One region of the Paenibacillus sp. B-A-8 genome, then DNA from elsewhere that is predicted to be linked to it. Evidence: predicted binding sites of a transcription regulator. Region 1 holds the regulator's gene; the other holds the start of a gene.
The links. Region 1 encodes Rex, which represses fermentation and respiration genes when NADH is low (regulators of the CRP and FNR family bind a similar motif). Its sites were predicted from a motif close to TTGTGAAATATTTCACAA; they were not measured.
Positions count from the first base shown of each region.

Region 2: the regulator Rex is predicted to act here: its motif matches at 2,865-2,882, upstream of ACN6MV_RS30920 (cytochrome ubiquinol oxidase subunit I).

Region 1 is NZ_CP183882.1:4,652,386-4,663,034, reverse strand. It holds gene ACN6MV_RS20925 (biotin--[acetyl-CoA-carboxylase] ligase) at 1-797, shown strand, start outside; gene ACN6MV_RS20930 (CCA tRNA nucleotidyltransferase) at 1-7, shown strand, start outside; gene panB (3-methyl-2-oxobutanoate hydroxymethyltransferase) at 1,134-2,000, shown strand; gene panC (pantoate--beta-alanine ligase) at 2,002-2,892, shown strand; gene panD (aspartate 1-decarboxylase) at 2,885-3,268, shown strand; gene ACN6MV_RS20905 (hypothetical protein) at 3,380-4,021, shown strand; gene dinG (ATP-dependent DNA helicase DinG) at 4,158-7,019, shown strand; gene ACN6MV_RS20895 (redox-sensing transcriptional repressor Rex) at 7,153-7,803, shown strand; gene ACN6MV_RS20890 (amidohydrolase) at 7,793-9,094, shown strand; gene ACN6MV_RS20885 (DUF5590 domain-containing protein) at 9,261-9,779, shown strand; gene ACN6MV_RS20880 (hypothetical protein) at 10,194-10,649, shown strand, end outside.
Region 2 is NZ_CP183882.1:6,855,950-6,862,346, forward strand. It holds gene cydD (thiol reductant ABC exporter subunit CydD) at 1-344, opposite strand, end outside; gene cydB (cytochrome d ubiquinol oxidase subunit II) at 344-1,360, opposite strand; gene ACN6MV_RS30920 (cytochrome ubiquinol oxidase subunit I) at 1,357-2,751, opposite strand; gene ACN6MV_RS30925 (cold-shock protein) at 2,975-3,205, opposite strand; gene ACN6MV_RS30930 (cold-shock protein) at 3,299-3,499, opposite strand; gene ACN6MV_RS30935 (S1C family serine protease) at 3,919-5,163, opposite strand; gene ACN6MV_RS30940 (hypothetical protein) at 5,641-5,850, shown strand; gene ACN6MV_RS30945 (MBL fold metallo-hydrolase) at 5,816-6,397, opposite strand, start outside.

The sequences.
Region 1 (10,649 bases):
GCTATGATAAGGCGCTGTCGCTAACCGAATTGAAGCAGGAAGCTTCCGATTCGAATTGGATAGACAGAGTTCAGCTCCTAGAGTCTGTCGTATCTACTCAGGAGGAAGCCAAACGATTGGCAGAAAGCGGCGCACCAGAAGGAACAACCGTAATCGCTGAAGAACAAACCGGCGCTAGGGGGAGAATGGGCAGAAATTGGTTTTCTCCTCGTGGCAAAGGGATTTGGATGAGTATAGTATTGCGGCCGAATTTACCTTTGTTACAGACTCCGCAGTTAACACTGCTTGCTGGGGTTGCCGTTTGTAAAGCAATACGTCGTGTGACCGGAGTCGATGCCGGTATTAAATGGCCGAATGATTTGCTTGCGGGCGGTCGTAAGATATGCGGAATTTTGCTTGAGTCTTCGCTAAGAGAAGGGGAGCTTCATTATTGCATCGCCGGAATTGGAATTTCTGCGAACTTGACTGAAGACGATTATCCTGATCATCTGAAAGAAGTGGCAACTTCACTTCGGATACAGCGGAGCGGTGTTCCTATTGACCGTTCGGAGCTGGTTAGGGCTGTGCTCGATGAGTTGGAATTGCATTACAATCTGTATATGAATCAAGGTTTTAAACCCATCAAAGAGCTATGGGAGTCGATGTCAGTTACATTGGGTCGCCAAATCGCCCTGAATAGCCCTCAGGGGCGTTCTGAAGGCGTCGTAGTAGGTCTGGACAACTTAGGCGGACTACTCCTTAAAAATAGCTCAGGGGACATTTCAAATGTATGCTCAGGTGAAATTGAGCTTTTATAAGTCTTTTCAATATGGCAGGGGTGTCATCCCTTGTCATATTTTTTTCGTGTAATTCCGAGTCCTTTTTGATATACTATGGGTCGGAGGCGGTATCGTTTTACGAACTGTACTCTTGATCTGATGGATTTATAATGTTTTTATTATTGGAATTACCTTCATAACTGCGTTAGACGGTTACGTTGGATTCTGCTCTGAGCCGTAAGGACCGAGACAGAAGGGACGATCGCGAGTGACTCTTTTTTGCCCTTCGGACCTTTTTAGCAAATGATTGCTAAAGGGTTTTTTTGTTGCGATTTTTACGGGGATGTTATTTCAAAAAGGAGGACGAAGAGAGAAATGGCAAACAAACAAGCACTTAATATTGTGAAAATGAAAAAAATGAAAGCAGATGGTGAACGGTTGAGTATGTTGACCGCTTATGATTACCCATCGGCTCTACTTGCTGAAGAAGCCGGTATCGACCTTATCCTGGTGGGTGACTCCCTGGGAAACGTGGTACTTGGATATGATACAACTTTACCCGTTACGATTGACGATATGGTCTACCATACTCGTTCCGTAACTCGAGGCGCACAAAATACGTTCATTGTGGCAGATATGCCGTTTATGACCTATCACGGAAGTGTAGATGAGACCCTGCGGGGTGTGCGCAGACTGATGCAGGAAGGGCGGGCTCATGCCGTCAAAATGGAAGGCGGCCTCGAAATTTGTGAGACAGTCGCTGCAGTTGTAGCTGCGGGAGTCCCTGTGCTTGGGCATATTGGACTTACACCACAATCGGTAAATATGATTGGGGGCTACCGTATTCAAGGTAAGGACGCCAGAGACGCAAAACGCCTGATGGATGAGGCCAAGGCGCTTGAAGCAGCCGGTGCATTTGCAGTCGTACTGGAGCTGGTGACAGAAGAAGTCGCACAAGCGATTTCTGAGGCACTGAGCATTCCGACCATTGGGATTGGTGCAGGTCGTTATTGTGACGGTCAGGTATTGGTTTTCCATGATTTGCTGCGGTATGCCTCACCCTATCGTGAGAAACGTTTTGTCAAAACCTATGCGGATGTGGGTAATGTAATTCGTGAGGGGATTAGCCAATATGTGCAAGAAGTGAAGGATCGCTCGTTCCCAGATGAAGGCCATGTTTTTAAGGCAGATGAAACCGTTCTGGAATCTTTATACGGCGGTGCCGGAAAGGATGGGGAATAAGATGAGAGTTGTCAGAAGCATTGAGCAGCTGCGCGAAGCTTTGGAGTATATGAGACAAGGTGGGCATACCCCAATTGGTTTTGTTCCAACCATGGGATATCTTCACGAAGGACATGCCAGTCTGCTTCGGCGGGCAGGAGAAATGAGCAACACGGTGGTTATGAGCATATTTGTGAACCCGCTGCAGTTTGGACCGAATGAGGATTATGATTCCTATCCGCGCGATGAAGATCGTGATTTGGAGCTGGCGGAACGCGAAGGGGTCGATATTGTATTTATCCCCAGTGTAGAAGAAATGTATCCGCAGCCTACCCGGACTACAGTCTCAGTATCTGAGCTTACTACTCGACTTTGCGGAGCTTCGCGCCCAGGGCATTTTAATGGCGTAACTACGGTTGTGAATAAACTATTTAATATCGTGCAGCCTGATTATGCTTTCTTTGGACTAAAGGATGCCCAGCAAGTAGCAGTGCTCCGCCGAATGGTATCCGATTTGAATATGAATGTTGAAATTGTACCTTGCCCTATCATTCGTGAAGGGGATGGACTTGCGCTTAGCTCACGAAACGTATTCTTATCTTCTGAGGAACGTAGTCAGGCATTAGTGCTATCTCGTTCCTTACGTGAAGCACGTCAGTCCATTGAAGAAGGAAAAGTAAGAACCGTTGCTGAAGTGCGGGAATTGTTGACATCGGTTATTTCCAGCTCTCCTTTGGCGGTCATTGATTATGCGGAAATACTGACATTCCCTAATCTGGAAAGTTTAGACCACGAAGCTTTAATAACGGATGTAGAAGGGGAAATTATTATAGCGCTTGCTGTAAAGTTTGGCAGAACACGCTTAATTGACAATAATGTATTTATTCCAAAGGAGGTTGCCGCTCTTGTTTAGACATATGATGAAATCCAAAATTCACCGCGCTACGGTGACAGAAGCGAACTTGAATTATGTGGGTAGTATTACCATTGATGAGAACTTAATGGAAGCGGCAGATATTCTTGAAAATGAAAAAGTACAGATCGTGGATAACAATAATGGTTCACGGTTAGAAACGTATGTTATTCCTGGACCTCGCGGAAGTGGTGTGATCTGTCTGAATGGTGCAGCCGCCCGTCTTGTTCAACCAGGAGACACAGTAATTATTATTTCATATGCGATGTTGTCTTCGGAAGAACTGGAGTCGCATAAGCCAGCAGTGGTATTCGTGGATGAGAACAACAGACCCGTCAAGCTGGCTGATCATGAATTGCATGCTACAATCGCTTAAATAATGGACTTACGCCATGTAATGAATGGCAGGGATGAAAGACCCCGTTCTCGCAGAAAATGAAGTCAGGCAAGCTGAACTGATTTCATCTTCAGTAAAGGGGGATAGCCCATGTTTCAACATTTGTTTGCTGAAATGAACAAGGTGCTTCAGGAGATCGTTACAGATTACCCTACAGCGGAGGGTGCCCGCCGGAATGAGCTTTTATGCAATTATAATATGCTGCACCGACTAAGCGATAAAGTAATGGATGAATGGCTGGCCTTTGCAGAGAAGCTAAGTCACTTTCGTGAAAGTGTAGATTTTACGACTGTGGCTGTAGAGGACATGCCAGAGCAGGAAGCACCCGAGCTCTGCATGGATACTTTTGTTAGAGGCCAGGGGTATTATAAGCTGCTGATGTATGGAAAATGTATTGAGCAGTTTAAGGAAGTTATTGCGCAATATCCGGATAGTTTGGCTGCTCGCTTATATTTAGCCATCTCTTACCTTCAGGAAGGGGATGGGGAAGCAGCGTGGAGTCATTTGAACCATATGCTCGGTTTGATACGAGAAACCAAGCTGAAAGCAATGGTTTATAATGCTTTAGGCTGCATCCGGGCTTCACAGGAACGCTTCAATGAAGCGCAGGAGCTGTTTGGCCTCTCGTTGCAGCTTGACCCTGCACTTCCTGAACCAACGGTTAATTTGGAGGTTTGCCGCCGCCGTGGAGGAAAGCTTCATTTCGGAAATCAGCTTGTTTCATTATTGTAAATTATTACGTTTACGGTTTATTATTCCGCATTTTCATTCAAGCGATGCATCCCCTGAACCAGTGGTGTGCATCGCCTTTTTTCGCAACTTCTGTTATGCTGATTAAGAGTCTCAATTGAAAGGGAATAGAATTATAATGAAATTTGCCGTGCTTGATTTTGAAACAACGGGAACCCAATCCGTGGGTGAAATTATCCAGGTTGGCCTTGCAATTATAGAAGAAGACCGGTCCATCTCCCGGGTATATGGTTCCTACGTCAAGCCCGGAACGCCGATACCTCCTTTTATAACTGGTCTGACGGGGATTACCGACGATGATGTAAAGGATGCGCCTGAGCTGGATGAGATGATGATGGAGCTTGTTCCACTCTTGGATGATGTTGTGCTTGTAGGGCATAATGTCGCATTTGACTTCCATTTTTTGCAAAATGCTTTAGACAGATGTGGGTATTTACCATTTCAAGGGCGGATTTTAGATACGATTGATTTTCTAAAAATCTGCTTTCCTTCCCTAACATCCTATCAACTAGGGTCAGTTAGTGCACATTTTGGAGTGACACATGATCGTCCGCATCAGGCAGATAGTGATGCACTGGCGACAGCTCTTGTGCTGTTGAAATGTCTGGAGGAGCTTTATAGTTTGCCGTTACTCACCATCCAGCGACTATGTGAGCTGTTTACCGAAGAGGATAGTGATTTAGGTTGGTATTTTGATGGTCTGCTGCGTGAGCGGGAAGCGGAGACGCTTCAACCCGAAGGTGATCTGACTTTCTATCGTCAATTAGCGCTTGCAGTAGGGGATTGGAATGAACTAGCTCCACCTCGTGACGAGCATGCTGAGAATCCGCTACAGAATTTATCATTTACAGATTATATGGATGAAGTAACTAAACGGCTTAAGGACACTTTGCCACAGTATGAAAGCCGAGAAGCTCAGGATATTATGATCAATGAGGTGATTACGGCACTTGCCGAAGACAAACATCTATTGATCGAAGCAGGGACAGGAACCGGCAAATCGCTTGGTTATTTGTTGCCTGCCATATACCAAAGTGTTCGTACTAATGAGAAAGTTATGGTCAGCACTCATACCATTAATCTGCAGGATCAATTGCGTGAGCGTGATATTCCTTTGTTAACGCAGGTAGTTCCGTTTCCATTTAAAGCTGCGATTTTTAAAGGTAGAGGGCATTATTTGTGTCTTCGTAAGTTTGAACATAAAATTAATAAAAAAGACTTTATAAGTCCAAGAGAAGATGCACTTACTGCGGCTCAGATGATCGTTTGGCTGACACAAAGTGAATCAGGGGATGACGAAGAGCTCAATTTAAGCGGTCGTGGCGGAGATTTCTGGGAGACGGTAGCAAGCGATACCGATTCTTGTCTCGGTCGCTCCTGTCCTTGGTTCCGCAAGTGTTATTACCATCGGGCAAAACATGAAGCAGGTATTGCTGACGTGGTTATTACGAACCACTCTAAGCTTTTCGCAGATGTTAAGGCTGGGCACCAGCTACTCCCGGCTTATGAACATCTTGTTATTGATGAGGCCCACCATCTGGAGGACGTGGCTGGCAAGCATTTAGGTATGCATATGAAGCATTTCACGGTGGCTCACACGCTATCCCGATTATACAAGGATAGTCGTAACGGCCAACTCCCAACGCTTCGTCAAATGCTTCAGTCATCAGGCAGTGAGGAAGCTTCTGAATGGAGCGGAGTTATCGATAGAATCTATCCAGATCTGCTTACTGTAAAAGAAACCTGGGATCTACTTAGTGACAAGCTATTTAGCCTCTTGCCGGAACGTAGCGATGCAGCGGCGGGAGAAGCTGGACAGCTAGTCATGCGGTTACTTCCTACCCGTAAACCGAAAGATTGGGATGAATTGGTTGCTTTGGAGAATACTATGAATCTGACATTAAGCGAAATTATCCGTAAGGGTGATAAAATGCTTAATGAGATGCGTGATCAAGAAGGTCAATCTTCTTCAGATAGTTTAGTAACCGATATTAGCGGCTTATTTAAGGATTTAGCTTCTATACGTGAGCAAGTACGGTTTTTTATGGGATTAAACGACGAGAATGTAGTATATTGGCTGGAGGCGAATGGAAATTATCGCAGCAAATCGCTACAGCTATATGCCGTCCCTGTTGATGTTAGTACCCAGCTTAAAGAGCTGTTCTTCGACAAAAAGAAAAGTATTGTGTTAACCTCGGCGACGCTTTCTGTCGATAAATCGTTCCAGTTTATGATTGATAATCTCGGACTTAATGAAGCTGCGGAAGAGGGGCGTCTAATGACATCTCTCCTTCCATCTCCCTTTAAGTATCGGGAGCAGGCACTATTAGTAATTCCACGGGATTTCCCTAGTGTGAAGGGCAGTGTGGGCGATGCCCGATTTGTCGATACGCTCGTACAGTCACTAGCAGAAGCGGCAATTACGACACGCGGACGGATGCTTGTTCTGTTTACTTCTTACAAGATGCTGCGCCAAGTTTACGATCCTTTGAAAGAGGCTCTAGCCTCACAAGAAATTATGGTGCTAGGTCAAGGCGTGGAAGGTGGAAGCCGCAGTAAGCTGATTCGACGCTTTCAGGACAGTGCTGCTTCAGTTCTGCTTGGAACTAGCAGCTTCTGGGAGGGAGTAGATATTCCGGGTGAGGCATTGACATGCCTGGCCATCGTGAGGCTTCCATTTCAACCGCCTAATCACCCTCTAGCCGAAGCGAAGTCTGAGTTATTACAAGCCCAGAAGAAGAATCCGTTTATGAAATTGTCGGTGCCTCAGGCAGTTATCCGCTTCAAGCAAGGATTTGGAAGACTGGTACGGACAGCGCAGGATCGGGGTATTGTTATAGTGTATGACACTAGGGTTATCGAATCTCATTATGGGAAGTATTTCCTTTATTCGTTGCCTGGCCCGAAAATGGAACATATGCTTACGGATCAAATGGTTCCTCGTATAGCAGAGTGGTTGGAAGACGGAGGCGTTTCTTAAGAAGGACATCTTCTGTTTAATTAATCACTCCACAATGAAGGGCGGTATAAGAGAATACCGCTCTTCATTGAGACGAGGTACAGAAATTTTAATAGGATTCAAACAGAATAGTACTTAAATTAGGAGGTAAATTATGAAATCGGATAAAATATCAGAAGCCGTTGTTCGCAGACTTCCTGTATACTTACGTTTCTTGAATGATCTTCAGAAACGTGAAATATTAACCGTTTCCTCGCAAGAGTTAGGACAAAAACTTGATCTGAATCCCGCTCAAATCCGTAAAGATTTAGCGTATTTTGGAGACTTCGGTAGAAAAGGTATCGGGTATGACGTAACTTATCTTATTGAGAAAATCCGTCATATTTTGAAGCTGGACCAACAGCTGAATGTGGCATTAGTAGGTGCCGGTAACCTTGGACATGCGTTATCTAATTATAATGCTTATCTGAAGGATACTATGAAGATTACCGCTATATTTGACTCTTATGCACCTAAGGTAGGGCGGAAAATCAACTCTCTTACGGTTCAACCCATGGAGGAGCTAGGTCAGACAGTTCGTGAGCAAGGCATTCGAATTGGGATTATTACTGTACCTGACTCAGAAGCGCAGAATGTAGCAGATATTCTTATTGAATCTGGCATTGAGGCGATTTTGAATTTTGCACCAGTGATTCTAAAAACACCACCGAATATCCGGGTTCATGCAGCCGATTTTACAACGGATTTGCAAAGTCTTGCTTATTATTTGAAAGACGGAAAGGAAGAAAGCGGAAATGAAGAGTAGTAAAACGATTATCAAAGGCGGGCGTTTTCTTATTCCGGGAACGGATGAGCCTGTTCTTAGTGGATATATGACTATTGAAGATGATTTGATCACTTACATAGGAAAAGAAGAGCCTTTGATGGAAGAAGGTGTGCAAGTTGTTGATGGCAGTCGTCTGTTGTTTATGCCTGGTCTGGTAAACACACACGGCCATGCCGCAATGTCATTGCTTCGTGGTTATGGAGATGATTTAGCGCTTCAAGTATGGCTTCAGGAAAAAATGTGGCCGATGGAAGAGAAATTCACCGGAGAAGATGTGTACTGGGGAACCTCCTTGTCTGTTCTGGAAATGCTGAAAGGTGGCACTACAACCTTCCTGGATATGTATGATCATATGGATCGAGTAGCTGAGGTGGTCGAATTGTCAGGTATCCGTTCTGTATTGATGAGAGGCGTGATCGGTCTTTGTCCAGAGGAAGTACAGAATCACAAGCTTGCGGAAGCGATTTCTTTTGCACGGAACTGGCATGGAAAGGCTGACGGTAGAATTACAACGATGATCTCGCCACACGCTCCATATACTTGCCCGCCGGATTTCTTTGTTAAGTTTGTACAGGCGGCGCATGATTTGGATTTACCGATGCATACCCATATGTCCGAAACGAAACGCGAAGTGGAGCAGAATGTAGTGGATTACGGCCTGCGGCCTGTAGCTCATTTAGAGAAGCTTGGAATGTTCACACGTCCGTCTATTGTTGCTCATGGCGTTCATTTGAATGATGAAGAGATCGAGATTCTGGCTCGTCATAATGTAGGTGTATCTCATAACCCGGGAAGTAATCTAAAACTGGCTAGTGGAGTTGCTCGTGTTACGGATCTTCTAAAGGCCGGTGTGAAGGTGTCGTTGGGTACAGATGGCGCGGCAAGTAATAATAACTTGGATATGTTTGAAGAGATGCGTCTTGCAGCACTTATCCATAAAGGTGTAAGTGGTGATCCTACGGCTGTACCGGCTCCGGAAGCTCTGAGTATGGCTACAGAGTATGGCGCGAAGTCTATCTTTTTAAATGATGTGGGCAGGCTCGCTGTAGGCATGAAAGCTGACTTTATCGCGATTGATATAGACCAGCCGCATTTACTACCGCACACAGATTTGCTGTCTCATGCTGTATACTCTGCCAGTGCCAAGGATGTTGAGCATGTATGGGTGAATGGTAAACAGGTTGTAAAACATGGACAATGTGTAACGTTAGATGAGGAAGCTATCCGTCGTAAGGCGCAAGAATCCTTTGAGGGGCTGCTCAAGCGCTAGTCTAAGATCATAAATTAACTGAAAGGCTGTGACTTTCTGCGTTTGCAAAAGTTACGGCCTTTTCTGTAAATATAAGAATTTATATGAATGAATATGAAACTTTGGATAAACACACGGGTGTGTTATATAATCAAAAAAGATATATTACTAGAAAGGGAGCTGTACCTTGAAGAAAAGGAAAAAATGGATCCTCCTGGGGTCAGTTCTGATTCTGCTCCTTCTGTTTGGACTTATCCAGTTCTATGCCTATATTATGAAAGATCAATGGAACGAGCGAGATATTGCTAAGGATATCGCCAAAACCAGCGCTGGTCTGACAGAGGTAACTAAAGCACAGAAATCCGTGTGGGATGAAAATGCAGTGTACTGGGTCTTAACAGGGAAGAATCAATCCGGGACCGAGTTGATGGTATGGGTACGCTTTACTGTAGACGGGAAGTTTGCAGAAGGCAACGACGCAGTATATGCTGAGGAACTGAGTAAAGGGACCTCTGAAGCGAAAATACGCAGCATAATTAAAGCTGATCTTCCGGACATTAGTATCGAGCGGTTGTTGCCGGGGGTATATAACGGAGAGTATGCATGGCAGCTTTTTTATAAACAAAGCGGTCGGTATTATTATCAATTTTATCGGTTCTCAGATGGAGCTCGAATGGGTGAAGGATATAGTTTACCCAGCCGCTAAAATAAACAAAAGTACTATACTAGAAACAAGCGGACCATTTATGGTTCGCTTGTTTTCGTTAATATGATGGATTATTTTGATATACTCGTAATGTACTATTTGTGATATACTAAGTAGGTAGTTTTTATATATTCTATTTAAAAAACACATGTGGAAATAAGCCTGTTAACGACAAGTAACGGCTCTTTTTTTTCGTTGAAATAAATTAATATATTTAATGAATTGGAAAAAAATAAAAAATAAAATTTTAAATATCTTCACACTTTTTTTCATTTTCGTATATACACATGTGATATACTACTGTTTGTAATTAGAACAGTATTAAGAGAACGTTAGGCTCTGATGAGCGCTTAACAGCTTTGATTTATTGATCATTCTGTTTACATTTTGTCATCTTTGAGAGGAGGACGTTTCTTGAAATTACGTCTTGTACCTGTACTGATAACGTCTCTACTGTCGGCTACTCTATTGTTCGGAGGATTCTTTTTATATCGTCAGTTTGCTTTACAGGAACCGCTCCAAAAGATTGTATCCGGTTATGAGGGAGTAAATAATTCACATATTAGTATTAACCGCGATGAGGTCACTTTGAAACTTGATTTGCAGCCGGGCACGAATTTACGTGATCTAGTATCGTATGTATCCAAAGAAGGAAAGTCAGTGATTGAAGGACGTAAACTTAAACTCGATGTGGATCAAAATTCAAATGAATTATTAGATGATTACTGGGATAAAGCGTTGTTCTCTGTAGCTGAAGCGATGGAGAGCCGTAAATATACTCTTATACCTACTGAACTTGATAGATTAAAAGAGCAACATTCGGAATATAAAGATGTGATAGCATCTACTGAAATCGACGACAACAATGTG
Region 2 (6,397 bases), 2.2 Mb from region 1:
AGTGTGACAAGATCCCCGGTTCCACGCCCGCCCACCATTCTGGGTCCAAGCTGGAAGAGCTTATCCATCATTTCCCTCCGCATGTTGCTGCCCGTTGCTTCCGCAAAGCGGTAAGAGATACGGCTCATCAGCATGGCGCAAGCATGGCGCACTAGAAATGCAAGAAGGAACAATAGCGAAGTAGCCCATTGTTCCTTCAGAGGTTCTCCCGCAAATAGCGCAGAGATGACTTCTGCCAGCCATTTGGCCAGCAGAAGTATGGACATGCTTTGCACCAGGGTAAGGAGGCCAACGATCAGAAAGACCGGCTTAACTCCTTTATACCCAAGCAAATTTTTATCCATTAGTATTCAAGATGCTCCTTCTCGTGAACGCGTTTATGAAAGACAAAGTAACTCCAAATTTGATATCCCAATACGAATGGAAGGATGGTCAGTGCCACAATCGTCATTACCTTTAAAGAGTAATGTCCCGAAGCCGCATTGGTGATTGTCAAATTAAAGGCTTGATCGATTGAACTAATCATAACACGTGGGAATAGTCCTACAAAGACTGAAGTTACCGACAACGCCATTACTGCTCCTGTCATTCCAAAAGCGTAGCCATCCTTCTTCTTCTTCATAAAATAACCCGATAGCACAAAAGCGATAATTCCGAGCGCTACAATAATCATAAGAACCGTTCCGCGCTGCTCGAAGATATCAGTCATATTATAAGTCATAATCACAAAAGCAGTAAATAAAACTGCAAGTGGGATCAGCAATCTTTGTGCCATCTTCCGAGCACGAGCCTGTAGATCTCCCACTGTACGCAGCGTTGTGAACATGAGACCATGCACCAAACAGAGAAGAACTACCGTAAGACCTGCTACTACAGTATATACATTCACGATATCTGTGAAACCTGCGTACATTTGCATATCGCCATCAATAGGCAAACCTTTAATAAAGCTGGCGAACACTACTGCAAGGAGGAACGGTGGGAGGAAGCTGCCAATAAAGATACAAGCATCCCAAGTTCTTTTCCAAGCTACAGAATCTCGTTTACCTCTGAACTCAAAAGCGACACCACGCGCAATCAAAGCTAATAAAGCAAAGACAAAAGGAATATAGAATCCGCTAAACAACGTTGCATACCATTCCGGAAAAGCCGCAAACATTGCGCCCGCACCCGTTAGTAGCCATACCTCATTAGCATCCCAGAAAGGTCCGATAGAGTTAATCAGTACCCGGCGCTCTGTATCATTTTTAGCGAGAATCTGTGTTTCCATCCCTACGCCGAAATCAAAACCCTCCAGAAAGAAGAACCCTATAAACAGAACTGCAATCAGCACAAACCACAATTCATTAAGAGATATCATTGGGCGCCCTCCTCATTATATGGATCATGCGAATCCCCGTGATCGTTATCCATCGCATAAGGACCTTTTTTAATTACTTTGATAAACAAACCAATCAGTACTAATCCGAGAATTGCGTAAATCGTTGTAAAAGAAATAACAGAGAATAGAACCTGACCGCTCGTAATATTAGGCGACACACTGTCTTCCGTGGTCATCAGTCCGAATACCGTCCATGGCTGACGCCCGAATTCGGTCATGACCCAACCCGCTGTATTCGCGATTGGAGGAAGCAGTAATCCCCATAACATAAACCGCATAAACCAGGTGTTTGGACGGTCCATTTTTTTGCGCCACATCAAATACATAGCGTACATACCCAGTACAATCATTAACGTTCCTGCTAGAACCATGATCCGGAAACTCCAGAATGTCGTACGTACAGGTGGAATATAGTCACCGGGGCCATAGGTTTGCTCATACTCAGCTTGCAGTTCAAGCATACCTTTAACTTCACCGGAAAATTTACTGTATGAAAGGAAGCTCAGCATATACGGAATTTGAAATTCTCCAGTACTTTCTTGCTTCTCAGGATCGATATTTGCCCATACGGTCCAAGGTGCTGGGTCACCACTCTTACCCCATAGTCCTTCGGAAGCCGCCATCTTCATAGGTTGAGTCTCAACCAAATACTGTGCTTGCGCATGGCCTGCCACGGCAACACCAATAGAAGAAATAATACCTACGATAGCTGCAATTTGAAAAGATTTCTTAAAGAAAGAGACATCTTGTTTCTTCAATATCTTGTACGCACTAATACCCGTTACTAGGAAGGCACCTGTTGCATACGCAGCAAGAACCGTGTGCGGGAATTCAACCAACAATTGTCCGTTCGTAATAAGTGCGAAGAAATCATTCATTTCTGCACGACCATTATTAATCGCAAATCCTACTGGATGCTGCATAAAGGAGTTCGCTGCCAGGATCCAGAAAGCAGATAACATCGTACCGAATGCTACCAGCCAGATAGAGGCCAAGTGCACTCTCTTGGACACTTTGTCCCAGCCAAATATCCAGATTCCAATAAACGTAGACTCCAGAAAAAAGGCTGCCAATGCTTCTACTGCAAGCGGAGCCCCGAAGACATCACCCACAAAACGTGAATAATCAGACCAGTTCATCCCGAACTGAAATTCCTGCAAAATCCCTGTAACTACCCCTACTGCAAAATTGATGAGGAACAGCTTTCCCCAGAACTGCGCCATTCTTTTGTACTCTTCATTGCCTTTTCTAACGTACATGGTCTCCATAATGGCAATCAAGAGCGCTAGTCCGATTGATACCGGTACAAAGAAATAGTGGAATATTGTCGTCGACGCAAATTGTATACGCGACAGCATTACTGTATCCATATTTTTCCCTTCCTTCTCCCCTTTTCGTTAATTATATTGTGTCAAAAATTTAAACGTCTTTTTGTGATTAATGTCACACAAAGGGGTGTATTTAACGGTAAAATTCAAATGATTTGTGACAAAAATCACAATTTACCATAAAAAAAGCAAAAAAAATAAGACGGTTTAACCGTCTTGAAGTTGTTCACTGCTCTATAACAAGCTTGACTCATAAAGGCATTGGTTAGGTAATGGAAATACCCTTCTTCAGCGATTTGAGATCGCCATTCGAATTAAGCAATTGTGGTAGCATCTTCGTGCTGCGAACCATTGGAGAGTCACATAGACGGCAAGAAGGCGCATGTTCAAATGCGAAATTATCCCTCATCCATCCGTTGCATCCATCATTGGTACACGCCCAAATCGCGGTATTTTCTTCCGGTATTTCTTCCAAAGGTTTCTTCCGGTAGTTCATTGCCGTTCCTCCCATCCTGTAAGTCAATAGTGACTAACTAGATATAAAAAGACCGTCCCAACTTTCAAAAAGCTGGGACGGTTTCTTCTATTATTACAGTTTTACAACGTTTTCGGCTTGTGGTCCACGGTTGCCTTGAACAACGTTGAATTCAACGCGTTGGCCTTCGTCCAAAGTTTTGAAGCCGTCGCCAGTGATTGCGCTGAAGTGAACGAATACGTCGCTTCCGCCTTCAACTTCGATAAATCCGAATCCTTTTTCTGCGTTGAACCATTTAACTGTACCTGTTTGCATGTGTGTTACCTCCACAAATTTAAATTAATATGTTCTTTTTATCTTCAAACAAAGAAAAAATTCACACATTGAAAAAGGTTGTATTACCAAATATAACAGCCCTTTTCAATGCGAAAATTAGGGACTAAATGTATGATTGATATCATATTACCACACCTGATTAGCAAAGGCAAGCTGGCATCCGGATTTATCCGGTTCTACCCTAATAAGTATTACCTTCCAATGTAAGGGTTGCCAGTCAGCCCAAAATTCATTAAATCAGCTTATAATTGCCATATTTATCAAATCTTTAGAAGAAACAGATCCCCGATAGCGATACAAAGTATCGCTATTTCAGGAAGGTCTACCTTCACAACTGAAGGGGTAGTCCGTTCTACTTGTCATTACTGCTATATCATTATATGCCGACTTTCGGTATATTATTCCTCTGGTTTTTCAAGAAGTTTAACTGTCGTCTGATTGACCTTCCCATTTCGGTAATAGGTGATCTTCAGATCCTCGCCAATCTTCGTTTGATTATATAAATACTTGCGAAGGGAGAGTGTGGATGTAATAGGCTCATCATTAAATTTTGTAATTACATCATTAAATTGTATTCCGGCTTCCTTTGCAGGTCCAACAGCATCCAGAACGACTACCCCATCCTTAACATTATTCGGTAGGTTCAGTTCCTTCCGTTGATCCTCTGCAAGAGGAACGTAAGGATTATTTAAATCTACGGAATATACACCTAAGTAGGACCGGGCAATACGCCCTTTTTCAGCCAGTTCATTTGCGGTATCTATCACATGGTTAGCTGGAATTGCAAACCCTAGACCCTCTACACCTGCATCGGAGATTTTCATCGTGTTAATACCGATGACTTTACCATCCAGATCCACAAGTGCTCCGCCGCTATTACCTTCATTAATCGCCGCATCGGTCTGAATGACCTCTTGCTCCCAGTCATATACGCCGTCCTGATTTAAGGATACAGGAACCTTCCGTTCAGTATAGCTGACAATCCCTGAGGTCAATGTGTCTCCAAGTCCTAAAGGGTTACCAATGGCAATGACTGTTTCACCTAGGCGAAGCTTGGAGGAATCTCCTAGCTGTGCGATCGTATTGATACCCTTAGCATCAATAGAAAGAACTGCGATATCACTCACTTTATCCGTACCAACAAGTGTAGCTTTACGTGTCTCACCATCTACTGTTACGACCTCAAGATTGCCGGAGTCTTCGATAACATGGTTATTAGTAATAATAAATGCTTTATTATCCACCTTTTTATAAATCACTCCAGAGCCTAATGCTGACTCATCCAGAATGTTCAATTCTTTATTATCTTCCTTATGATTGATAATACTAACTACTGCAGGACGAACCGTAGCAGCGGCTTGAATGATACGGTCAAACGGATCACTACTTGGAGTAACCTCCCCAGTTGTTGCTACCGACTTCGGGGCAGTTTCATGACTCATTTGTCCAGTAAGCACACTGAATAAGAACACTGCCACCACAGCACTGATTAAGGAGCAGACGGCGGATATTTGCCAAGTGGATAAGCCCTTGCGCGATCTTCGCACAGAATGCTTGCGGTTTGCAAATGATCCCTTTGATGCTTCATCCCCTCTGGACCGTGATACTTTAGTTGAATAGAAATCGTCATCAAACAATCCCACCGAAAATCTCCCCCTTCTATTGCCAAGCGTCCACAGTCTCTAAAACTTGAACCTAGCAATCACATCCCAAGCATAAACGCCTGTGCCGTCCTTAATAGAACGAAACGCATTTGTGCGAGAATTACAAGACATACAAGAACCTTAGGTGCAAAACACTTATGTTCTTATATTTCAGCACATATTACTGCATACTTTTAGACTCTCACAATCACTAAAAGGTTTCACTTTATCCATTAACCCCACAATAGTTTCAGTTAATCGAAAGAATATTAGAATCTTTCAATATATCTTCTCTATTAGGAATATTTTGCATCTTAAAAGACTACAATAATAGAAATGTTCCTTAAATTTAGGTTTTGCTCATTATGTCTACAATTGTATCACAGGCAACCCTCAATTCGTGATTTTCCTGAGGTAAAAGGTCTGCGAATTTTTTACAACTCCAATTTTGTTTTTACTATATAAGGAGGTATAATTATGAATTCTTTTTCTACAAGTATGGATCTGGTTGAGTTTATCGGTAAACTTGGTGATTTAAAGGATGAACACTATCATATGACCCTTGCCTTCAGTGCTATGATCGAATTAATGATCGATAAAGGCCTGATCTCCCGCCAAGAATTAGAACAAAAAACCGCCGAGCTTGATCAGCTTATGATAACTGGCTCAATTTATCCCATGGCGTAGGTTGATCATAATACGTATCACAAAGCTTAAACTCACTATCCTTGAAGAAACAACCCCGATCCTCCATTGCGCAACGTACCGACATTTTAGCCAAATCCATCATATTATGATCCCGGCTTAAATGCGCTAAATAGGTACGCTTGGTCCGTCCTGTGAGAATTTCACTAAGTGCTGCTCCGGCTGCTTCATTAGAAAGGTGACCCATATCGCCAAGTATACGTCGTTTCGTATTCCACGGATAACGTCCCATCCTCAGCATTTCAATATCATGATTCGCTTCCAGCACCAATACGTCTGCATCTGAAATCGCATCTCTCACCTTGTCGCTAACATACCCAAGGTCCGTAGCTACACACAGCTTCTCTTTTCCATCATAAAAATTGTAACCAACCGGTTCCGCCGCATCATGAGAAATCGCAAACGACTCTACTCGCAGACTGCCAAAATCCCTATGCTGCCCCGACTCCATAATGATTCGGTTATAGTCCGGTATTTTGCCAATGCCTTTCTCTATAGCACCCCAGGTATTGGTGTTTGCATAAATCGG